Regions from separate parts of the Streptomyces sp. NPDC015032 genome, predicted to be linked through region 2. Evidence: riboswitches for the same ligand, from Rfam matches in the RefSeq annotation. Region 2 holds a riboswitch; the other holds the start of a gene.
The links. A riboswitch is a leader RNA that binds a small molecule or an ion and turns the genes downstream of it on or off. The one in region 2 is predicted to bind glycine.

Region 1 (7,808 bases), on a different contig from region 2:
CATCCCGAGTTCGGTCTGGAAATCACGGCTCGCGATCCGAGGGAGCACCTCCCCATTCATCATCTTCGGCATGCCGTCGGCGCCTGCCAGATTCAGCTCGAGCTCCATGCCCATGAGGTTGCGGGGGCGGTCGAACCTCCGCTCCGCCAGGAGCCTCTCCATCCCCTCCAGGCACTGGTGGAGCTTCCTCCGGTACCTGTGCCGATCGGACAGATCAAAGGCGCCCGCCACGACCTTCTCCCCCATCGAAGCGTCCCTCCCTCGAGTGGGCGGCCCGCGGCCCAGGCCGCTCGCGTCACGATCGATAATGCCCAGACGCGGTGATCCATAACGCCCCACGATCGCCACGCACCCAGTAATCTGTGGACGGCTGTCCGGGGCACATTCCGTCGGCATGGCGCAGTCCGCGGTTTTCCGCCACCCGAAGCGTGATGAAAACGCCGACGAGTTTCGGCCGACCGCGTCGATGGAAAAATCCCTGGCAGCGGCTGCGCCGATGACGACGAATCAGCAGAATCCCCGCATAATAAAGTCTTGATACCGCCTTGTTGGCAATAACTGCGACGACTAGTGGAAACACTGTGTGAACACGTGTCGTATAAACTTCGCAGACGAGGCAGAGAGTCGACGCACCGGCCCAGTCACCGGCCGCCTCTGGCCCCGCACGCCGACAGCGCCGTCTGCACCCGCCCACGCATCACCGTGTCTCCGAAGTGAGAGGCGACCCACTATGCCGCTGCATGTTCCCCCGGCTCCCGCGCCCGCTCTGCGCAGCGTCCTCGCGGCACTCGGTTCACCCACCGCAGTCCGCGAGGCCCGCACACCGGCTCTCCGATCCGCCCAGGGACCGCTGAGCCCCGAACTCCCGCTCCCCGTCCATGTACTGGAGCGGATCGGCCCGAGCGAGCTCGCGCCCGCCACCCGGCTCGCCGCGTGGCGGTTCGTGATCCGCAGCTCGGAGCAGGCAGTCGCCGCGGCGGACACCATGCTCACCCCGGACGGCTGGGCCTTCTCGCACTTCTTCGAGGGCCCCTACATCGCCTCGACCGAACTCGCTCTGCGCCAGGCCGAGACGGTGACATCTCAGTACCAGCCACGGCTGCTGTCCATTCCGGAGCTCTACATGCTGGCCCTGTGGCTGCACGCCGACGCCAATGCCGACGCAGCCGACGGGGCACTCGCTCCCGCCGATCTCCTCGTACCACTGGCTCCCGCACCACCGGGCATCGCGGCACATAGCCCGCACCGGGTGGCCGAACTGCTCCGCGTGATGACGCTGCGCATCACCCCGGGCCCCGGGCCCCTGCTCGGGTCGCCGGCCTGACAGCGGCCGCACCCGGCACCACCGCACCGTGCCCCGCCACCGACTCCCGTGGCGGGGCACAGCTCTGCGCGGCACCGTGCTGAGGACCACGGCGCGCGCGGGCGCACATCTCACCCATCCGGACTAGCCCGGTCCGGCCACCCCGAACCACCCGAAGTGACAGTGCAGTTGCGGTGAACCGACCGGCCGGGTGACGCGTCCTCGGAGTAAGAAGAAGTGCTGCCGCGAAATCCCTGCGGATTGACGCCCGTGGGGCAACACTGGGACCGGACCGATCGATACGCGGGGGGCGGCCGTGAACACTTCGTCAAGCCGCAGGACATTCACTACAACGCAGCGAAAGAACCCACCCATGTGCCAGCATCAACCACCATGCCCGACCGCCGACTCAGCCGACCGGGAGGCCGCCCGTCTGACGGCCCACCACCCGGAACAGGGCTGGAGCCTGCTGTGCAACGGCGTCCTGCTCTTCGAGGACACCGGTGAGCTGCTCCCGGACGGGCAGATCATCGCCCCACACCGGCCTCTGGAGACCGGCCGAGTGGCGAAGGCTGCCTGACCCCGGCCTGAAGGAACTGGGGCCGGCCCGGAGACTTCTCCGCACCGGCCCCGACGCATGTCCGCGTCACGCCCTGCCGTTCGTGCCTCAGTTGTCGTACTCGTCCAGCGGAGGGCAGGAGCAGACGAGGTTGCGGTCACCGAAGGCACCATCGATCCGGCGCACCGGCGGCCAGTACTTGTCGGCGGCCGAGACACCGGCCGGGAAGACCGCCACCTCGCGGCTGTAGCCGTGCTTCCACTCCCCGCCCAGCATCGCCGCGGTGTGCGGAGCGTTGCACAGCGGGTTGTCGTCCGCGCTCCACTCGCCGGAGGCCACCTTCTCGACCTCGCCGCGAATGGCGATCATCGTGTCGCAGAAGCGGTCGAGCTCCGCGAGGTTCTCGCTCTCGGTCGGCTCGATCATCAGCGTCCCGGCGACCGGGAACGACATGGTCGGCGAGTGGAAGCCGTAGTCGATCAGGCGCTTGGCGATGTCGTCGACGCTGACGCCGGTGGCCTTGGAGATCGGCCGCAGGTCCACGATGCACTCGTGTGCGACCAGCCCGGCCGGGCCGTTGTACAGAATCGGGTAGTGCGGTTCGAGACGCTTGGCGATGTAGTTGGCCGCGAGCACGGCGACCTGCGTCGCACGCTTCAGGCCCTCACCGCCCATCAGGCGTACGTACGCCCAGGAGATGGGAAGAATGCCCGCCGAACCCCACGGCGCGGCCGAGATCGGCCCGACACCGGTCTCGGGGCCCGCTGCGGACTGCAGCGGGTGGTTCGGCAGGTACGGCGCGAGGTGCGCGCGCACACCGACCGGGCCGACGCCGGGGCCACCGCCACCGTGCGGGATGCAGAAGGTCTTGTGCAGGTTCAGGTGCGAGACGTCGCCACCGAACCGGCCCGGCTTGGCGAGCCCGACCAGCGCGTTGAGGTTGGCGCCGTCGACATACACCTGACCGCCGGCGTCGTGCACCTCGGCACAGATGTCGGCGACGTGCTCCTCGAACACGCCGTGCGTCGACGGGTACGTGATCATCAGCACGGCGAGCTCGTCGCGGTGCTTCTCGATCTTGGCACGGAGGTCCTCCGTGTCGACCTCGCCGTCGTCGGCCGTCTTCACCACGACGACCTTCATTCCGGCCATCACGGCGCTGGCGGCGTTGGTGCCGTGCGCGGAGGACGGGATGAGGCAGACGGTCCGCTGGTCGTCACCGTTGGCCCGGTGGTACGCCCGTACCGCCAGGAGGCCCGCAAACTCGCCCTGCGAGCCGGCGTTCGGCTGGATCGATACGGCGTCGTAGCCGGTGACCTCGGCGAGACGCTCCTCCAGCTCACGGATGAGGGTGAGGAAGCCCTGCGCCTGCTCGGCCGGCGCGAAGGGGTGCAGCGCGCCGAACTCGGGCCAGGTGACCGGCTCCATCTCGGTGGTCGCGTTCAGCTTCATGGTGCAGGATCCGAGCGGGATCATGCCGCGGTCCAGCGCGTAGTCCCGGTCGGCGAGCTTGCGCAGGTAGCGCAGCATGGCCGTCTCGGAGCGGTGCTGGTGGAAGACCGGGTGGGTGAGGATCTCGTCGGTGCGCAGCAGACCCTCGGGCAGCACGTCGGCGGCCGCGGCGTCCAGCGCCTCGATGTCCCCGTCGGTGCCGAATGCGGCCCAGACGGCGGCGATCTGCACCCTCGTGGTGGTCTCGTCGCAGGCGAGGGAGACCAGGTCGGCGTCGACGAGCCGCAGGTTGACACCGCGCTCGCGGGCGTCGGCGACGATGTCGGTGGCCTTCCCGGGGACGCGCACGGTGAGGGTGTCGAAGTAGGTGCCGGTCACGACGTCGATGCCGGCGGCGCGCAGACCCTCGGCCAGGATCGTCGCGTAACGGTGGGTGCGCCGGGCGATCGTCCGCAGCCCGTCCGAGCCGTGGTAGACGGCGTACATCCCGGCCATGACGGCGAGCAGCACCTGCGCGGTGCAGATGTTGCTGGTGGCCTTCTCCCGGCGGATGTGCTGCTCGCGGGTCTGCAGCGCCAGCCGGTAGGCCTTGTTGCCGTCCGCGTCGACGGAGACACCGACGAGGCGGCCGGGCAGGCTGCGGGCGAACTTCTCGCGCACGGCCATGAAGCCGGCGTGCGGTCCGCCGAAGCCCATCGGCACACCGAAGCGCTGCGTGGTACCGACCGCGATGTCCGCGCCCAGGTCGCCCGGCGAGGTGAGCAGGGTCAGGGCCAGCAGGTCGGCGGCGACCGTGACGACCGCGCCGAGCTCGTGGGCCTGCTCGATGACGGGCTGGATGTTCCGCACGGCCCCGGAGGCGCCCGGGTACTGCACCAGGACACCGAAGACACCGCGCTCGGCGACCTCTGCGGGAATGCCAGCGGAGAGGTCCGCGACGACGACCTCGACACCGGACGGCTCGGCGCGGGTCTCGATGACGGCGATCGTCTGCGGCAGGGCGTCGGCGTCGACCAGGAAGACGCCGTTCTTCACCTTGCCGACACGCCGCGAGAGCGCCATGGCCTCGGCGGCCGCGGTGCCCTCGTCGAGCAGGGAGGCGCCGGAGGTGGGCAGGCCGGTCAGTTCGGCGACCATCGTCTGGAAGTTGAGCAGCGCCTCCAGGCGGCCCTGCGAGATCTCCGGCTGGTACGGCGTGTACGCCGTGTACCAGGCGGGGTTCTCCATGACGTTGCGGAGGATCACCGGCGGGGTGAAGGTGCCGTAGTAGCCGAGCCCGATCATCGGGGCCAGCACCTGGTTGCGGTCGGCCAGGGCGCGCAGCTCGGCGAGGACCTCGGCCTCGGTGCGGGCGGCCGGCAGCCGGAGTGCCTCCGCGCTCTTGATGACGTCGGGCACCGCGGCCGCGGTCAGCTCGTCCAGCGAGCCGTAACCGACCTGGGCGAGCATCTTCGACTGCGCCTCGCCATCGGGACCGATGTGGCGCTCTTCGAACGGAATGCCCTGCTCCAGCTGGGAGAGCGGGGTGCGACGGGGGGTCATGGTGGAGGCCTCCTGGTCTTCACGACCTGCGAGGGGCACCACGGCGCGGGTGCCCGAACGGCCTCCCCCTCTGTCATCTCAACCTGAGAGCTTCACCGGCGCGCCCTGCGGCGTGCCGGTTTTCACCGTCGGTGAGGAAGGGAACCGTACCGGCACTCGGCCGCACGGAGCCCGCCCTGCTTTCCAGAGTGACCTCGTCCGTGCGGTACGTGGGCCTGAGAGATTCCGGGGAGGATTTGCTCCTTCGGCGCCTCCGGATTCGCTCCGGAGGACTCTCCCGCACGGGGTCAGCAGCCGTCACCAGCCTACCAGCGGGGTTCATGGCGGAATTCTCGAGTGGCCAACCCCCCGGATCTGCACTTTTGTAGAGCTTGTGGAGTAGCCGCGACCAGTGGGAGGGATCGTGCAGACCGACATCGATCCGCGCAGCCTGATCGGCCGCAAGGCCTTCGACCGCAAGGGCACCAAGATCGGAACCGTGGACGAGGTGTACCTCGACGACGCGACCGGTGTGCCCGAGTGGGCGGCCGTACGCACCGGACTCTTCAGCCGGGACGCTTTCGTCCCGCTGGAACCCAGCGAGTTCGTGGAGGATTCGCTCCGCGTTCCCTTCGACCGCGCACTGATCAAGGACGCACCCGACTTCGGCGTCGGCCGTCATCTCTCGCCGGAACAGGAGCTCCAGCTCTACCGGCACTACGGACTGGACTCCCCGTCCGAGGAGACCGGCCCGGACAGGGACTTCGGCAGACTTGCCGGCCAGGACGAGTAGTCCACCGGGTTCCGCACCAGCGGCAGCGGATCGGCCGGATGCAGCTCCGCGTCGTCGATCCGGAACGTACGCACTCGGCCGGGCACCGACCCCGGCTCCTCGAACCGCACCGTCACCCGGCCGATACCGCTGCCCTGCACCCAGCCGTGGCCGTGGACGTCATGGCGTACGTCGTGTCCGGCGGGCCAGCGCCGCGCGGCGAGCTGCTCTGCGGGCTCGGGGGGCTCCTCCCGCGCACCGCCCGCCGGCTCGTCCCCCTCGTCACCCGCCTCCGTCGCTTCTTCGACCGTCTCCCCCGTCGCGGCCCGTTCACCGGCGGCCTGCGCGAAGAGGTCCTCCTGTGTGTAGTCGGCGAGCCCCGTGACGCCCACGCCGAGGAGCCGTACGCCTCCGGTGGTGTCCACGGCCTCCAGGAGCCGTGCGGCAGCCTCCCGGACCACGGTGGGGTCGTCCGTGGGCCCACGGAGCGTCTCGGACCTCGTGAGGGTGGAGAAGTCGTACCGGCGCACCTTGAGCACCACCGTCCGCCCGGACCGCCCCGCTCCCCGCAGCCGCTGTACGCATCGGTCGGCCAGCCGCTCCACCTCCGTCCGGACCCGCACCCTGTCGTGCAGGTCCGTGTCGAAGGTGTCCTCGACCGACACTGATTTCGCGTCCCGCTCCGCGACCACGGGCCGGTCGTCGTACCCGAACGCCATGCGGTGGAGAGAGCCGCCGTGCGCCTTCCCCAGCAGGCGTACCAGCTCCGCCTCCCCGGCCTCGGCCAGGTCGTTGACCGTCGTCATCCCGGCGCGGCGCAGATGGTCCGCCGTCGCGGGCCCGACGCCGGGGAGGATCCGTACCGGCATCGGCGCGAGCAGCTCCCGCTCCGTGCCCGGTTCGATGAGCACCAGCCCGTCCGGCTTCGCCTGCTCCGAAGCGATCTTGGCCAGCATCTTGGAGCCGGCCAGCCCGACCGAGCCGGTGAGCCCGGTGACCGCCTTGATAGCGGTACGCAGCTGCTCACCGATCTCCAGCGCGGAAGCCGTGTCATCGGCCGCCCCACCGGCTTCCAGGTCCACGAATGCCTCGTCCAGGCTCAGTGGCTCCACCAGCGGGGAGAGCCGCCCCAGCAACTCCATCACCTGGTCGCTGACCATCCGGTACAGCAGGAAGCGGGGCACCAGATAGGCCGCATTGGGGGCGAGCCGCCGGGCCTGTGCCATGGGCATCGCCGAGTGGACCCCGAAGCGCCGTGCCTCGTACGACGCCGTGGCGACGACTCCGCGGGGGCCCAGCCCGCCCACCACAACCGGTTTCCCGCGCAGACTGGGCTTCGCCGCCTGCTCGGCAGAGGCGTAGAAGGCATCCATGTCCAGATGCAGGATGGTGGGCGCGGCTCTCACATCAATCGATGCTGCCCCATGGCACTGACAATTGCCCCGCCCTGCTCTCCGTCCCGGTCAGCCGGCGCGGTTGCGCCGTCGCGCGAGCTCATCGGCGGGGTTGTTCCCGACCAGCGTCTCGCCGGTGTCCACACGTTCACCGTGCAGCTGCGACAGCGCGACGTCGACGTCCTGCCACACCACGCCCACGGCGATGCCGAAGACCCCTTGGCCGCCCTGGAGCAGTTTGACGACCTCGTCCGGCGAGGAGCACTCGTAGACCGTCGCCCCGTCGCTCATCAGCGTCATGCGCTCGAGATCCTGGAACCCGCGGGCCCGCAGGTGCTGAACCGTGGTGCGGATGTTCTGCAGAGCCACCCCCGTGTCCAGGAAGCGCTTCACGATCTTCAACAGGACGACGTCCCGGAAGCTGTAGAGCCGCTGTGTGCCCGAGCCGTAGGCCGGACGGACGCTCGGCTCGACCAGCCCTGTGCGTGCCCAGTAGTCGAGCTGCCGGTAGGTGATCCCCGCAGCCGCGCAGGCCGTCGGCCCGCGATAGCCGATGTCGTTGGCCGATGCCACGCCGCCCCCCGCCACCGCCGCCGGTTGAACCGGTTGCCTGATGGTGTGGCCGGCTGTACTCCCCTGCTGCGGATACGGCCCACCTGCTGCCGTACCGTCGCCGCTGCTTCTCACGCCGACCTCCGTCCTTGACCTGCCATCTCGAAGGTAGGCAGTCACTCGGGGTGCGTCAACGATCGCCACACTCGGCACGCCGAGTGATAATCACCCTGAGGGTGGTTTCCCGTGACTCGC
Region 2 (7,808 bases):
ACCTTGGCCAGGTCGGGGATCGCGAGTATGACGGCGGCGGCGGAGTACATCACCACGATGCCGACGAGGAGCAGGGCGGCGACGATGGCCTTCGGCACGTTGTGCTCCGGTTCCTCCACCTCCTCGGCGATCGATCCGGCTGACTCGAATCCGAGGAACGCCCAGCCGACGAACGCAATCGCGATGAGCATGGTGCTGAGCCCACTCCCGTGATGGCCGGGGAGGCCGTCGAAGAGCGTCGAGACCGGGTTGACCCGGTGGAAGATCAGCAGGACGGTGCCGAGCACGACCGAGCCGACGAGCTCGCAGATGATACTCGCGACGATCATGACCTTGAGCAGCTGTCGTCCGATCATGTTGGCGGCCGTGCCGAAGCCGATGATGATGATCGAGGTCGCGGTCACGACCCAGCGGTTGCTCGACCCGACGCCGATCGCTTCGAGGAGGAAGCCTGCGGCGCCGTACGCGAGGGTGGAGAGGGTCAGCGTCAGGCCCCACATGTAGGCCCAGGCAGCGGTCCAGCCCCAGGACGTGCCGCGTGCGTGGCGCGCCCACTGGTAGACGCTGCCGGCGAAGGGCCAGCGGGAGGCGAGTTCACCGAACACGAGCGCGACGAGCAACTGCCCGCACATCACGATCGGGAAGGCCCAGAAGAAGCGCGGCCCGGCGCTGAACAGGCCGAGCGCGAAGATGGCGTACAGCGCGACGATCGGTGAGATGTCGGCGAATGCCAGGGACAGCGCTGCGCGGAAACCGAATCCGCGGTTCAGCCGGTCGTGATCGTGCGCGTGACTTTGGGTGTGGCGGTCTGTCTGGTCCACGGTGGGTCCTCCAGGGGCGAGGCCTTGGTGGGGCAATCTTCGAGACGAAGCACCGTGGACTGAATACGTCAGCTGGATAAACTTGGCGGCTCAGGTTGGACGATCGTATAGGAGCCGATCGACGATACAGGTGGCCGAACTGTCTCGGGCCTTGCCCGGACGAGCTGCGCCAAACTGAACCGCGGTTTCCATATGTCCCTGATCGAGCCGTGCGAAAACGCGCTGCTGCTCCGAATGATCGACACGCTGGGGGACCACCCGATAAGCCGCCGCATCACCCGCTCGTTGTCGATGCCGCCGCCAACGTCCCGCTTATGGTGAGCGAACACCGCGCGCTCTTCGGGGCGGCCCAGGCGTGTGACGAGGAGCTCCTCGTCCGCCTGGCGGCGGAGCACGTGTACACGGGTTGCTGGGAGACGCTGCCGGAGGACAGCGACATCGCGCTACGGCCCCGGCCGGGCGACGACGGGCCGCGCTGAGTCCGCAGGCGCCGTCCTCCGCGCCGGGCTCCCGGCCCGGTCGGCAACCACATGGGCCCTCTCCTCACAAGGCTTTCAGGGCGAGCCATAGCGTGGCCAGGTCACCGGTGTCGGCGACCCGCTTCCCGGTCAGCTGCTCGATGCGCCGAACGCGGTAGAGCACCGTTTGCCGGTGGACGTGCAGAGCCTGGGCGGTCCGCTGCCAGGACCTGCCGTTCTCCAGGAACACCCGCAGGGTCATGAGCAGCTCGTTCGCCTGCTCGGACGGCAGTTCGAGAATGGGACGCAGCACGCGATCGACGAGTGCCCGCGCCTCGGCCGGATTACGTGGACCGAGGAGTGGGCTTGCGTCTGCGTACCGCAGCAGTGGAGTGCCTTGCTCCTTCGCGATGTCGAGTGACCACATGGCCTCCCTTGCCGCATCGACCATGCGGTCAGGGCGGATGATCAGGTCACTGACACCAGCCCGACCGCCCTGACCGAGAGCCTGCACGAGCACCTGCAGAGCAGCGCTGTCGGGCAGAAGCGTGAGCGACGTGCCGGCGCGGTGCACCGTGACATGACTGACGGCCGAGCGCCACAGTTTGAGGTGCGCGCTGGTGACCAGATCCGGGTCGTCGTCGTTCCACGCCGCCACGCACACCGCCTCCTCGAACCGCAGGCCGAACTCTTCCAGTCGGCGCTGAGCCACGGCCGGCGCCAGGTGTTCATCGAGGATCTGGAGCAGCAGCTCCGCACCTCTCCTGCGGTCGTGCTCGATGGTCAGGCGGGCCTGGGAGAGCGCCAGCGCGCACACCGTCGCGGCGTGCTGCAGGAGGATCGCGTCCGGCTGCTCGGTCTGCTCGGGCAGGACGACGAGGACCGCGTCCGGATGAGTCGGTACGTCGACCATGAGTGCGCGACGCTCTTCGCCGAGACGGACCGCGATGACGCCGGCGCGGAGCTTTCCGCGACGCTCGGCCACGGCGCTGCGGATCTCTTCGGGGAATGGAGCCACGCCCGGGTACCAGTCGTAGCCGGTGGCCCGGTCGCACACCCTGACGTCGCAGCCGAGCTCGCGCGACAGCACACCCGTGAGCGCCTTGAGTCCGGCGCTCTGCGAGGAGATCTGCTGCAGCGCCTGGTAGATCCGCTCGGTCCGGATCAGACGTTGGGACTGTTCCAGAAGGGTCGCCTCGGCGACCGCGCGGGAGATCGCGACGAACGGCATGGGGAAGGAGATCCAGAGCACCGGAAAGCCCAGTTCTTCGCTCGTCCGCGCCAGCCGCTTGGTCAGCGGCGGAGCGTACATCTGCTCGCCGATGGCCAGCGCAGCCGCACCGTGCTCGACCAGCTGCCGGACCAGCTCCTCCTGGCCCGACGCGCTCCGGGGGATCGGCATGCCGTTCGTCATGAGGAGCTCGCCGCCGGCCACCCAGCGCCACGGCTCGGGCAGGTCGGTCGTATGAGTCCACGAGATGGGCCGGTCCAGTGCGCCGGCCCCTGAGTGGAGTCTCAGGCGCAGGTGTGGCATTTCGAGCAGCTCGCCCACGGTTATCGGCATGGGTCCACCCTACGACCGGCCTGACCGACCGCATAGCAGCGTTGTGCGGATGTATAAGCGCGGGCGGGAACTTTGAGCGCTCTGGGTCTGCTCGACCGCTGGTCACACGGCATACATCTGGACGCAACGTTTCCGCATGGTCGCCGCGAGCCAAGGACCTTCCGTGACTGCGAGATCGAACCTCATTGACGACGCTCCACTGACGCGCTTCCACAAGAAACTGACCGCCTACTCCTCGGGCGGACCGTTCATCGACGGCTACGCGATCGCGATTGTCGGTGTCGCCTTCGCGACGCTCACCCCGGCCCTCGACATGACCACGGCCGACAAGGGCCTGGTCGCTGCCGCAAGTCTGGTCGGGATCTTCTTCGGTGGGGCGGTCTTCGGATACGTCACCGACAAGATCGGCCGGCACATCATGTACATCGCCGACCTCGCCGCACTCGCGCTGTTCTCCATCCTGTCCGCCTTTGCGAACGAGGTCTGGCAGCTCGTGCTGCTCCGCTTCCTCCTCGGCGCGGCCATCGGTGCCGATTACCCGATCGCCACGTCCCTGCTGGCGGAGTACCTCCCGCGGCGGTTCCGCGGCCGGATGCTCGGTGCCACCTTCGTGGTCTGGGCACTCGGTGCCGCGGCGGCGTACGTCGTGGGCGTGGGCCTCGAGGGGCTCGGCGTGAACGCCTGGCGCTTCATGCTCGCCAGCCCGGCCGTGTTCGCCCTGGTGACCTTGTTCCTGCGGCTCGGTACGCCGGAGTCGCCACGCTGGCTGCTCAGCAAGGGGCGTGTCGACGAGGCCGACCGGTCGATCAAGAAGGTCTACGGTCCGCAGTACGGCGTGGCGGACCTCGCCGAGGAACCGACCCCGGCGAAGACCAGCTACACCACGGTGTTCCGCTCGCCGTATCTCAAGCGCACCCTGTTCGTGGGCGTCTTCTGGACCGCCCAGGTGATTCCGATGTTCGCGCTCTACTCGTTCGCCCCCGACCTGCTGGCGGGCATGGGAATCACCGGCAACACCTCGGAGATCTTCCTCGCCGCGCTGTTCGTCATCGGCGGCATCCCCGGACTCTGGCTGGTCGAGCGCATCGGCCGTCGGGCGTTGCTGCTCTGGTCCTTCGGGATCATCGCGGTAGCCCTGGCCATCCCCGGTCTGGTGCCCGGACTGCCGACCTGGGTCTCCTTCGTCTCGATCTGTGTCTTCGCGCTCGCCTCGGGCGGCTCCAGCTTCCTCGAGGTGGTCTACCCCAACGAGCTGTTCCCGACCGAGGTCCGCGCCACCGCCGTCGGCGTGGGGACAGCCATGTCCCGCATCGGGGCAGCCGCGGGCACCTACCTGATGCCGTTCGCGCTGGCCAAGAGCCAGAGCCTGCCACTCCTCGTCGGCGCCATCGTGTCGGTCGTCGGGCTCCTGATTTCGCTGGCCTGGGCAACCGAGACCCGAGGCCGGTCGCTCAGCGACACCGCCGCAGGCGCCGGCAACCCGGCCTATCCCGCTGCCCCCTCCCTCACCACCACCGTTCCGAACTGACTGGAGACTGTGATGAACCACGACAACCGACCCTCCCCGATCGGAGCCCTGGACGCCACGAAGGTCCCGCGCTTCGCCGGCCCGGGTACCTTTGCCCGGATCCCCGACATCGGCTCGGTCAGCGACTACGACATCGCGGTCCTGGGCGTGCCGTTCGACGGGGGTACGTCGTACCGGCCGGGCGCCCGCTTCGGACCGATGGGCGTCCGTCAGGCATCGCGTCACCTGCGCCCGAAGTTCCACGTCGAGCTCGACACCGCACCGCTCGAAGCGCTCCAGGTCGTCGACGCCGGTGACGTTCCCTGTACGCCGTTCAGCATCGACGAAGCGGTCGCCCAGATCGAGGGCTACGCCCGCGACGTCGTGGGACAGTCCGACCGGCGCATCGTGAGCATCGGCGGTGACCACACGATCGCGCTGCCCATGCTGCGCGCGGCCAAGGACAAGTACGGCCCGGTCGCGCTGGTCCACTTCGACGCGCATCTCGACACCTGGGACACCTACTTCAACGCTCCGGTCACGCACGGCACGGTCTTCCGCCGGGCCTTCGAAGAGGGCCTGCTCGCCGAGGACAAGTCCATACATCTTGGCATCCGTGGACCGATCTACGACCAGATGGACCTCGTGAACGACAAGGCGTTCGGCTTCCGGGCGATCCGTGCCGGAGACCTCGACGTCATCGGGATCGACGGGGCGGTGGACGCCGTACGGCGACGCGTGGGCGACGCACCGGTGTACGTCTCGATCGACATCGACGTACTCGACCCCGCGTTCGCGCCCGGGACGGGTACACCGGAGATGGGCGGGTTCAACAGCCGCGAGCTGTTGCGTCTGCTCCGCAGCCTCGACGGGCTCAACATCATCGGCGGTGACGTGGTCGAGGTCGCTCCGGCCTACGACCACGCCGAGATCACCTGCGTCGCTGCGGCCACCGTGGTGTTCGACCTGGTCACGCTCATGACGAAGAACCAGGTGGCCAGCCCCGTACCGACGGCCGCGGACCACGCCTGATTCCGGGCGCGACTCAGCGGACACCAGGGGCCGTCAAGGCGCTGACCCGCCTTGACGGCACCACCGCCTGACCTCGCGGTCAGGCTCGACAACTCAACATCGCGCCGCTCGAACCGAAGCGGGAGAGCCCTCGCTCATCCTTGGCGAGGCGCCGAAGGAGCAACTCTCCCCAGAATCTCTCAGGCACAACTACCGCTTCGGCGAGGCGACTCTGGAAAGTCAGGACCTCATGTCCTGCGCCCACGGTGCAAACCGCCGGACCCGGTGGTGAAGCTCTCAGGTACCGATGACAGAGCGGGGAGGTCATCCGTCCACGGCGCCGCGTCCGCGGTGTCCCTCCAAGGAGCCTCCCACCATGACCCCACCCGATTCCCGCGCGTCGGGCGCGTTCGCCACCCGGCACATCGGCGTCAGCGACGCCGACCGCGCCAAGATGCTGGCCGAAGTCGGCTGTCCGACGCTTGCCGGCCTGATCGACGCCGCCGTCCCGAGCGGCATCCGCAGCACCTCCGGCCTGAACCTGCCCGCCGCGGCCACCGAGGCCGAGGCGCTCGCCGAGCTGCGCGAGCTCGCGAGCCGGAACACCGTGGCCGTCCCGATGATCGGCCTGGGCTACCACGCGACCGTCACGCCCGCGGTAATCCGGCGCAACGTGCTGGAAGACCCGGCGTGGTACACCGCCTACACGCCGTACCAGCCGGAGATCAGCCAGGGCCGACTGGAGGCGCTGCTCAACTTTCAGACCATGGTCGGCGACCTGACCGGGCTGCCGACTGCCAACGCGTCGCTGCTCGACGAGGGTACGGCGGTGGCCGAGGCCGTCACGGTGATGCGCCGCGTCGCGGGGAAGGGTCGGCGCCGCGTCCTGGTCGACCACGACACCCTGCCGCAGACCCTTGACGTGCTGCGCACACGGGCGGCCGCCGTCGGCATCGAGGTCGTCGAGATCGACGTTGCCGAGCCGCTGCCGGAGGACGGTTTCTTGGGGGTGGTGCTGTCCTACCCCGGCTGCTCGGGCGCGGTCCGTGACCTGCGCGCGGTGACCGCCGCGGCACAGGCACGCGGGGCGCTCGTCACCGTGACCGCCGACCTGCTGGCGCTCACCCTGCTCGTGCCACCGGGCGAGTACGGCGCCGACATCGTCGTGGGGTCGTCCCAGCGGTTCGGTGTCCCCCTGTTCTACGGCGGGCCGCACGCCGGGTTCATCTCGGTCCGCGAAGGGCTCGAACGTCATCTGCCCGGCCGGCTCGTGGGCGTGTCCGTGGACGACGCCGGCCGGCCGGCGTACCGCCTGGCACTGCAGACCCGCGAGCAGCACATCCGGCGCGACAAGGCGACCTCCAACATCTGCACGGCGCAGGTGCTGCTCGCGGTGGTCGCGTCGATGTACGCCGTCTACCACGGTCCCGACGGACTGACCGAGATCGCCCGGCGGACGCACCGGCACGCCGCGCTCGTCGCCGCGGGTCTGCGTGCGAGCGGGATCACGCTGGTGCACCGCGAGTTCTTCGACACCCTGCTGGTGGCGGTTCCGGGTCGCGCCGAGGAGGTCGTAGCGACCGCGCACGACAAGGGCCTGCGGCTGCGGCTGGTGGACGGCGACCGGGTCGGCATCTCCTGTTCCGAGGTCACCACGGACGAGCACGTCCGCCTCGTGCTCGACGCCTTCGGCCTGGCCGGCGGCGGCCTTGACACCCTGACGCCCGACGTCTCGGCGGTGCTCCCGTCGGAGCTGCGTCGTACCTCCCCGTTCCTCACCCACCCGGTCTTCCACCAGCACCGCTCGGAGACCACGATGCTGCGCTACCTGCGCAAGCTCTCCGGCCGTGACTTCGCGCTGGACCGCGGCATGATCCCGCTCGGGTCCTGCACGATGAAGCTCAACGCGACCACGGAGATGGAGCCGCTCAGCTGGCCCGCGTTCGCGGACCTGCACCCGTTCGCCCCGGTCACGGACGCGGCCGGATACCTGGCCCTGGTCGCGCAACTCGAGGCGTGGCTGGCCGAAGTCACCGGTTACGCCAAGGTCTCCATCCAGCCGAACGCCGGATCGCAGGGCGAGCTCGCGGGCCTGCTGGCTATCCGCGCCTACCACCGGAGCAACGGCCGGGCCGAACGCGACGTGTGTCTGATCCCGGCGAGCGCTCACGGCACCAACGCCGCCTCGGCCGTCATGGCTGGGATGCGCGTCGTCGTGGTGGCGTCGCGGCCCGATGGCACGGTCGACCTCGACGACCTCCGGTCCAAGTGCGCGAAGTACTCCGACGAGCTGGCCGCGATCATGGTGACCTACCCCTCGACGCACGGCGTCTACGAGGAGAGCATCACCCGGCTGTGCGAGCTGGTGCACGAGCACGGCGGACAGGTGTACATCGACGGCGCCAACCTCAACGCGCTGCTCGGGGTTGCCAAGCCCGGTGAGTTCG

Region 1: another riboswitch for glycine. It lies ahead of gcvP (aminomethyl-transferring glycine dehydrogenase); the one in region 2 lies ahead of gcvP (aminomethyl-transferring glycine dehydrogenase).

What each region holds. Positions count from the first base shown of each region.
Region 1 is NZ_JBIBVN010000023.1:113,382-121,189, forward strand. Features, by position in the region: gene ACF08M_RS27710 (glutamate-cysteine ligase family protein) at 1-246, opposite strand, end outside; gene ACF08M_RS27715 (hypothetical protein) at 731-1,324, shown strand; gene ACF08M_RS27720 (DUF5999 family protein) at 1,677-1,883, shown strand; gene gcvP (aminomethyl-transferring glycine dehydrogenase) at 1,971-4,856, opposite strand; glycine riboswitch at 5,050-5,146, opposite strand; gene ACF08M_RS27730 (PRC-barrel domain-containing protein) at 5,260-5,628, shown strand; gene ACF08M_RS27735 (DNA polymerase IV) at 5,553-7,013, opposite strand; gene ACF08M_RS27740 (MerR family transcriptional regulator) at 7,071-7,616, opposite strand.
Region 2 is NZ_JBIBVN010000069.1:5,360-13,167, reverse strand. Features, by position in the region: gene ACF08M_RS39950 (APC family permease) at 1-821, opposite strand, end outside; gene ACF08M_RS39945 (hypothetical protein) at 1,136-1,300, shown strand; gene ACF08M_RS39940 (PucR family transcriptional regulator) at 1,365-2,843, opposite strand; gene ACF08M_RS39935 (MFS transporter) at 3,007-4,371, shown strand; gene speB (agmatinase) at 4,384-5,382, shown strand; glycine riboswitch at 5,492-5,587, shown strand; gene gcvP (aminomethyl-transferring glycine dehydrogenase) at 5,738-7,808, shown strand, end outside.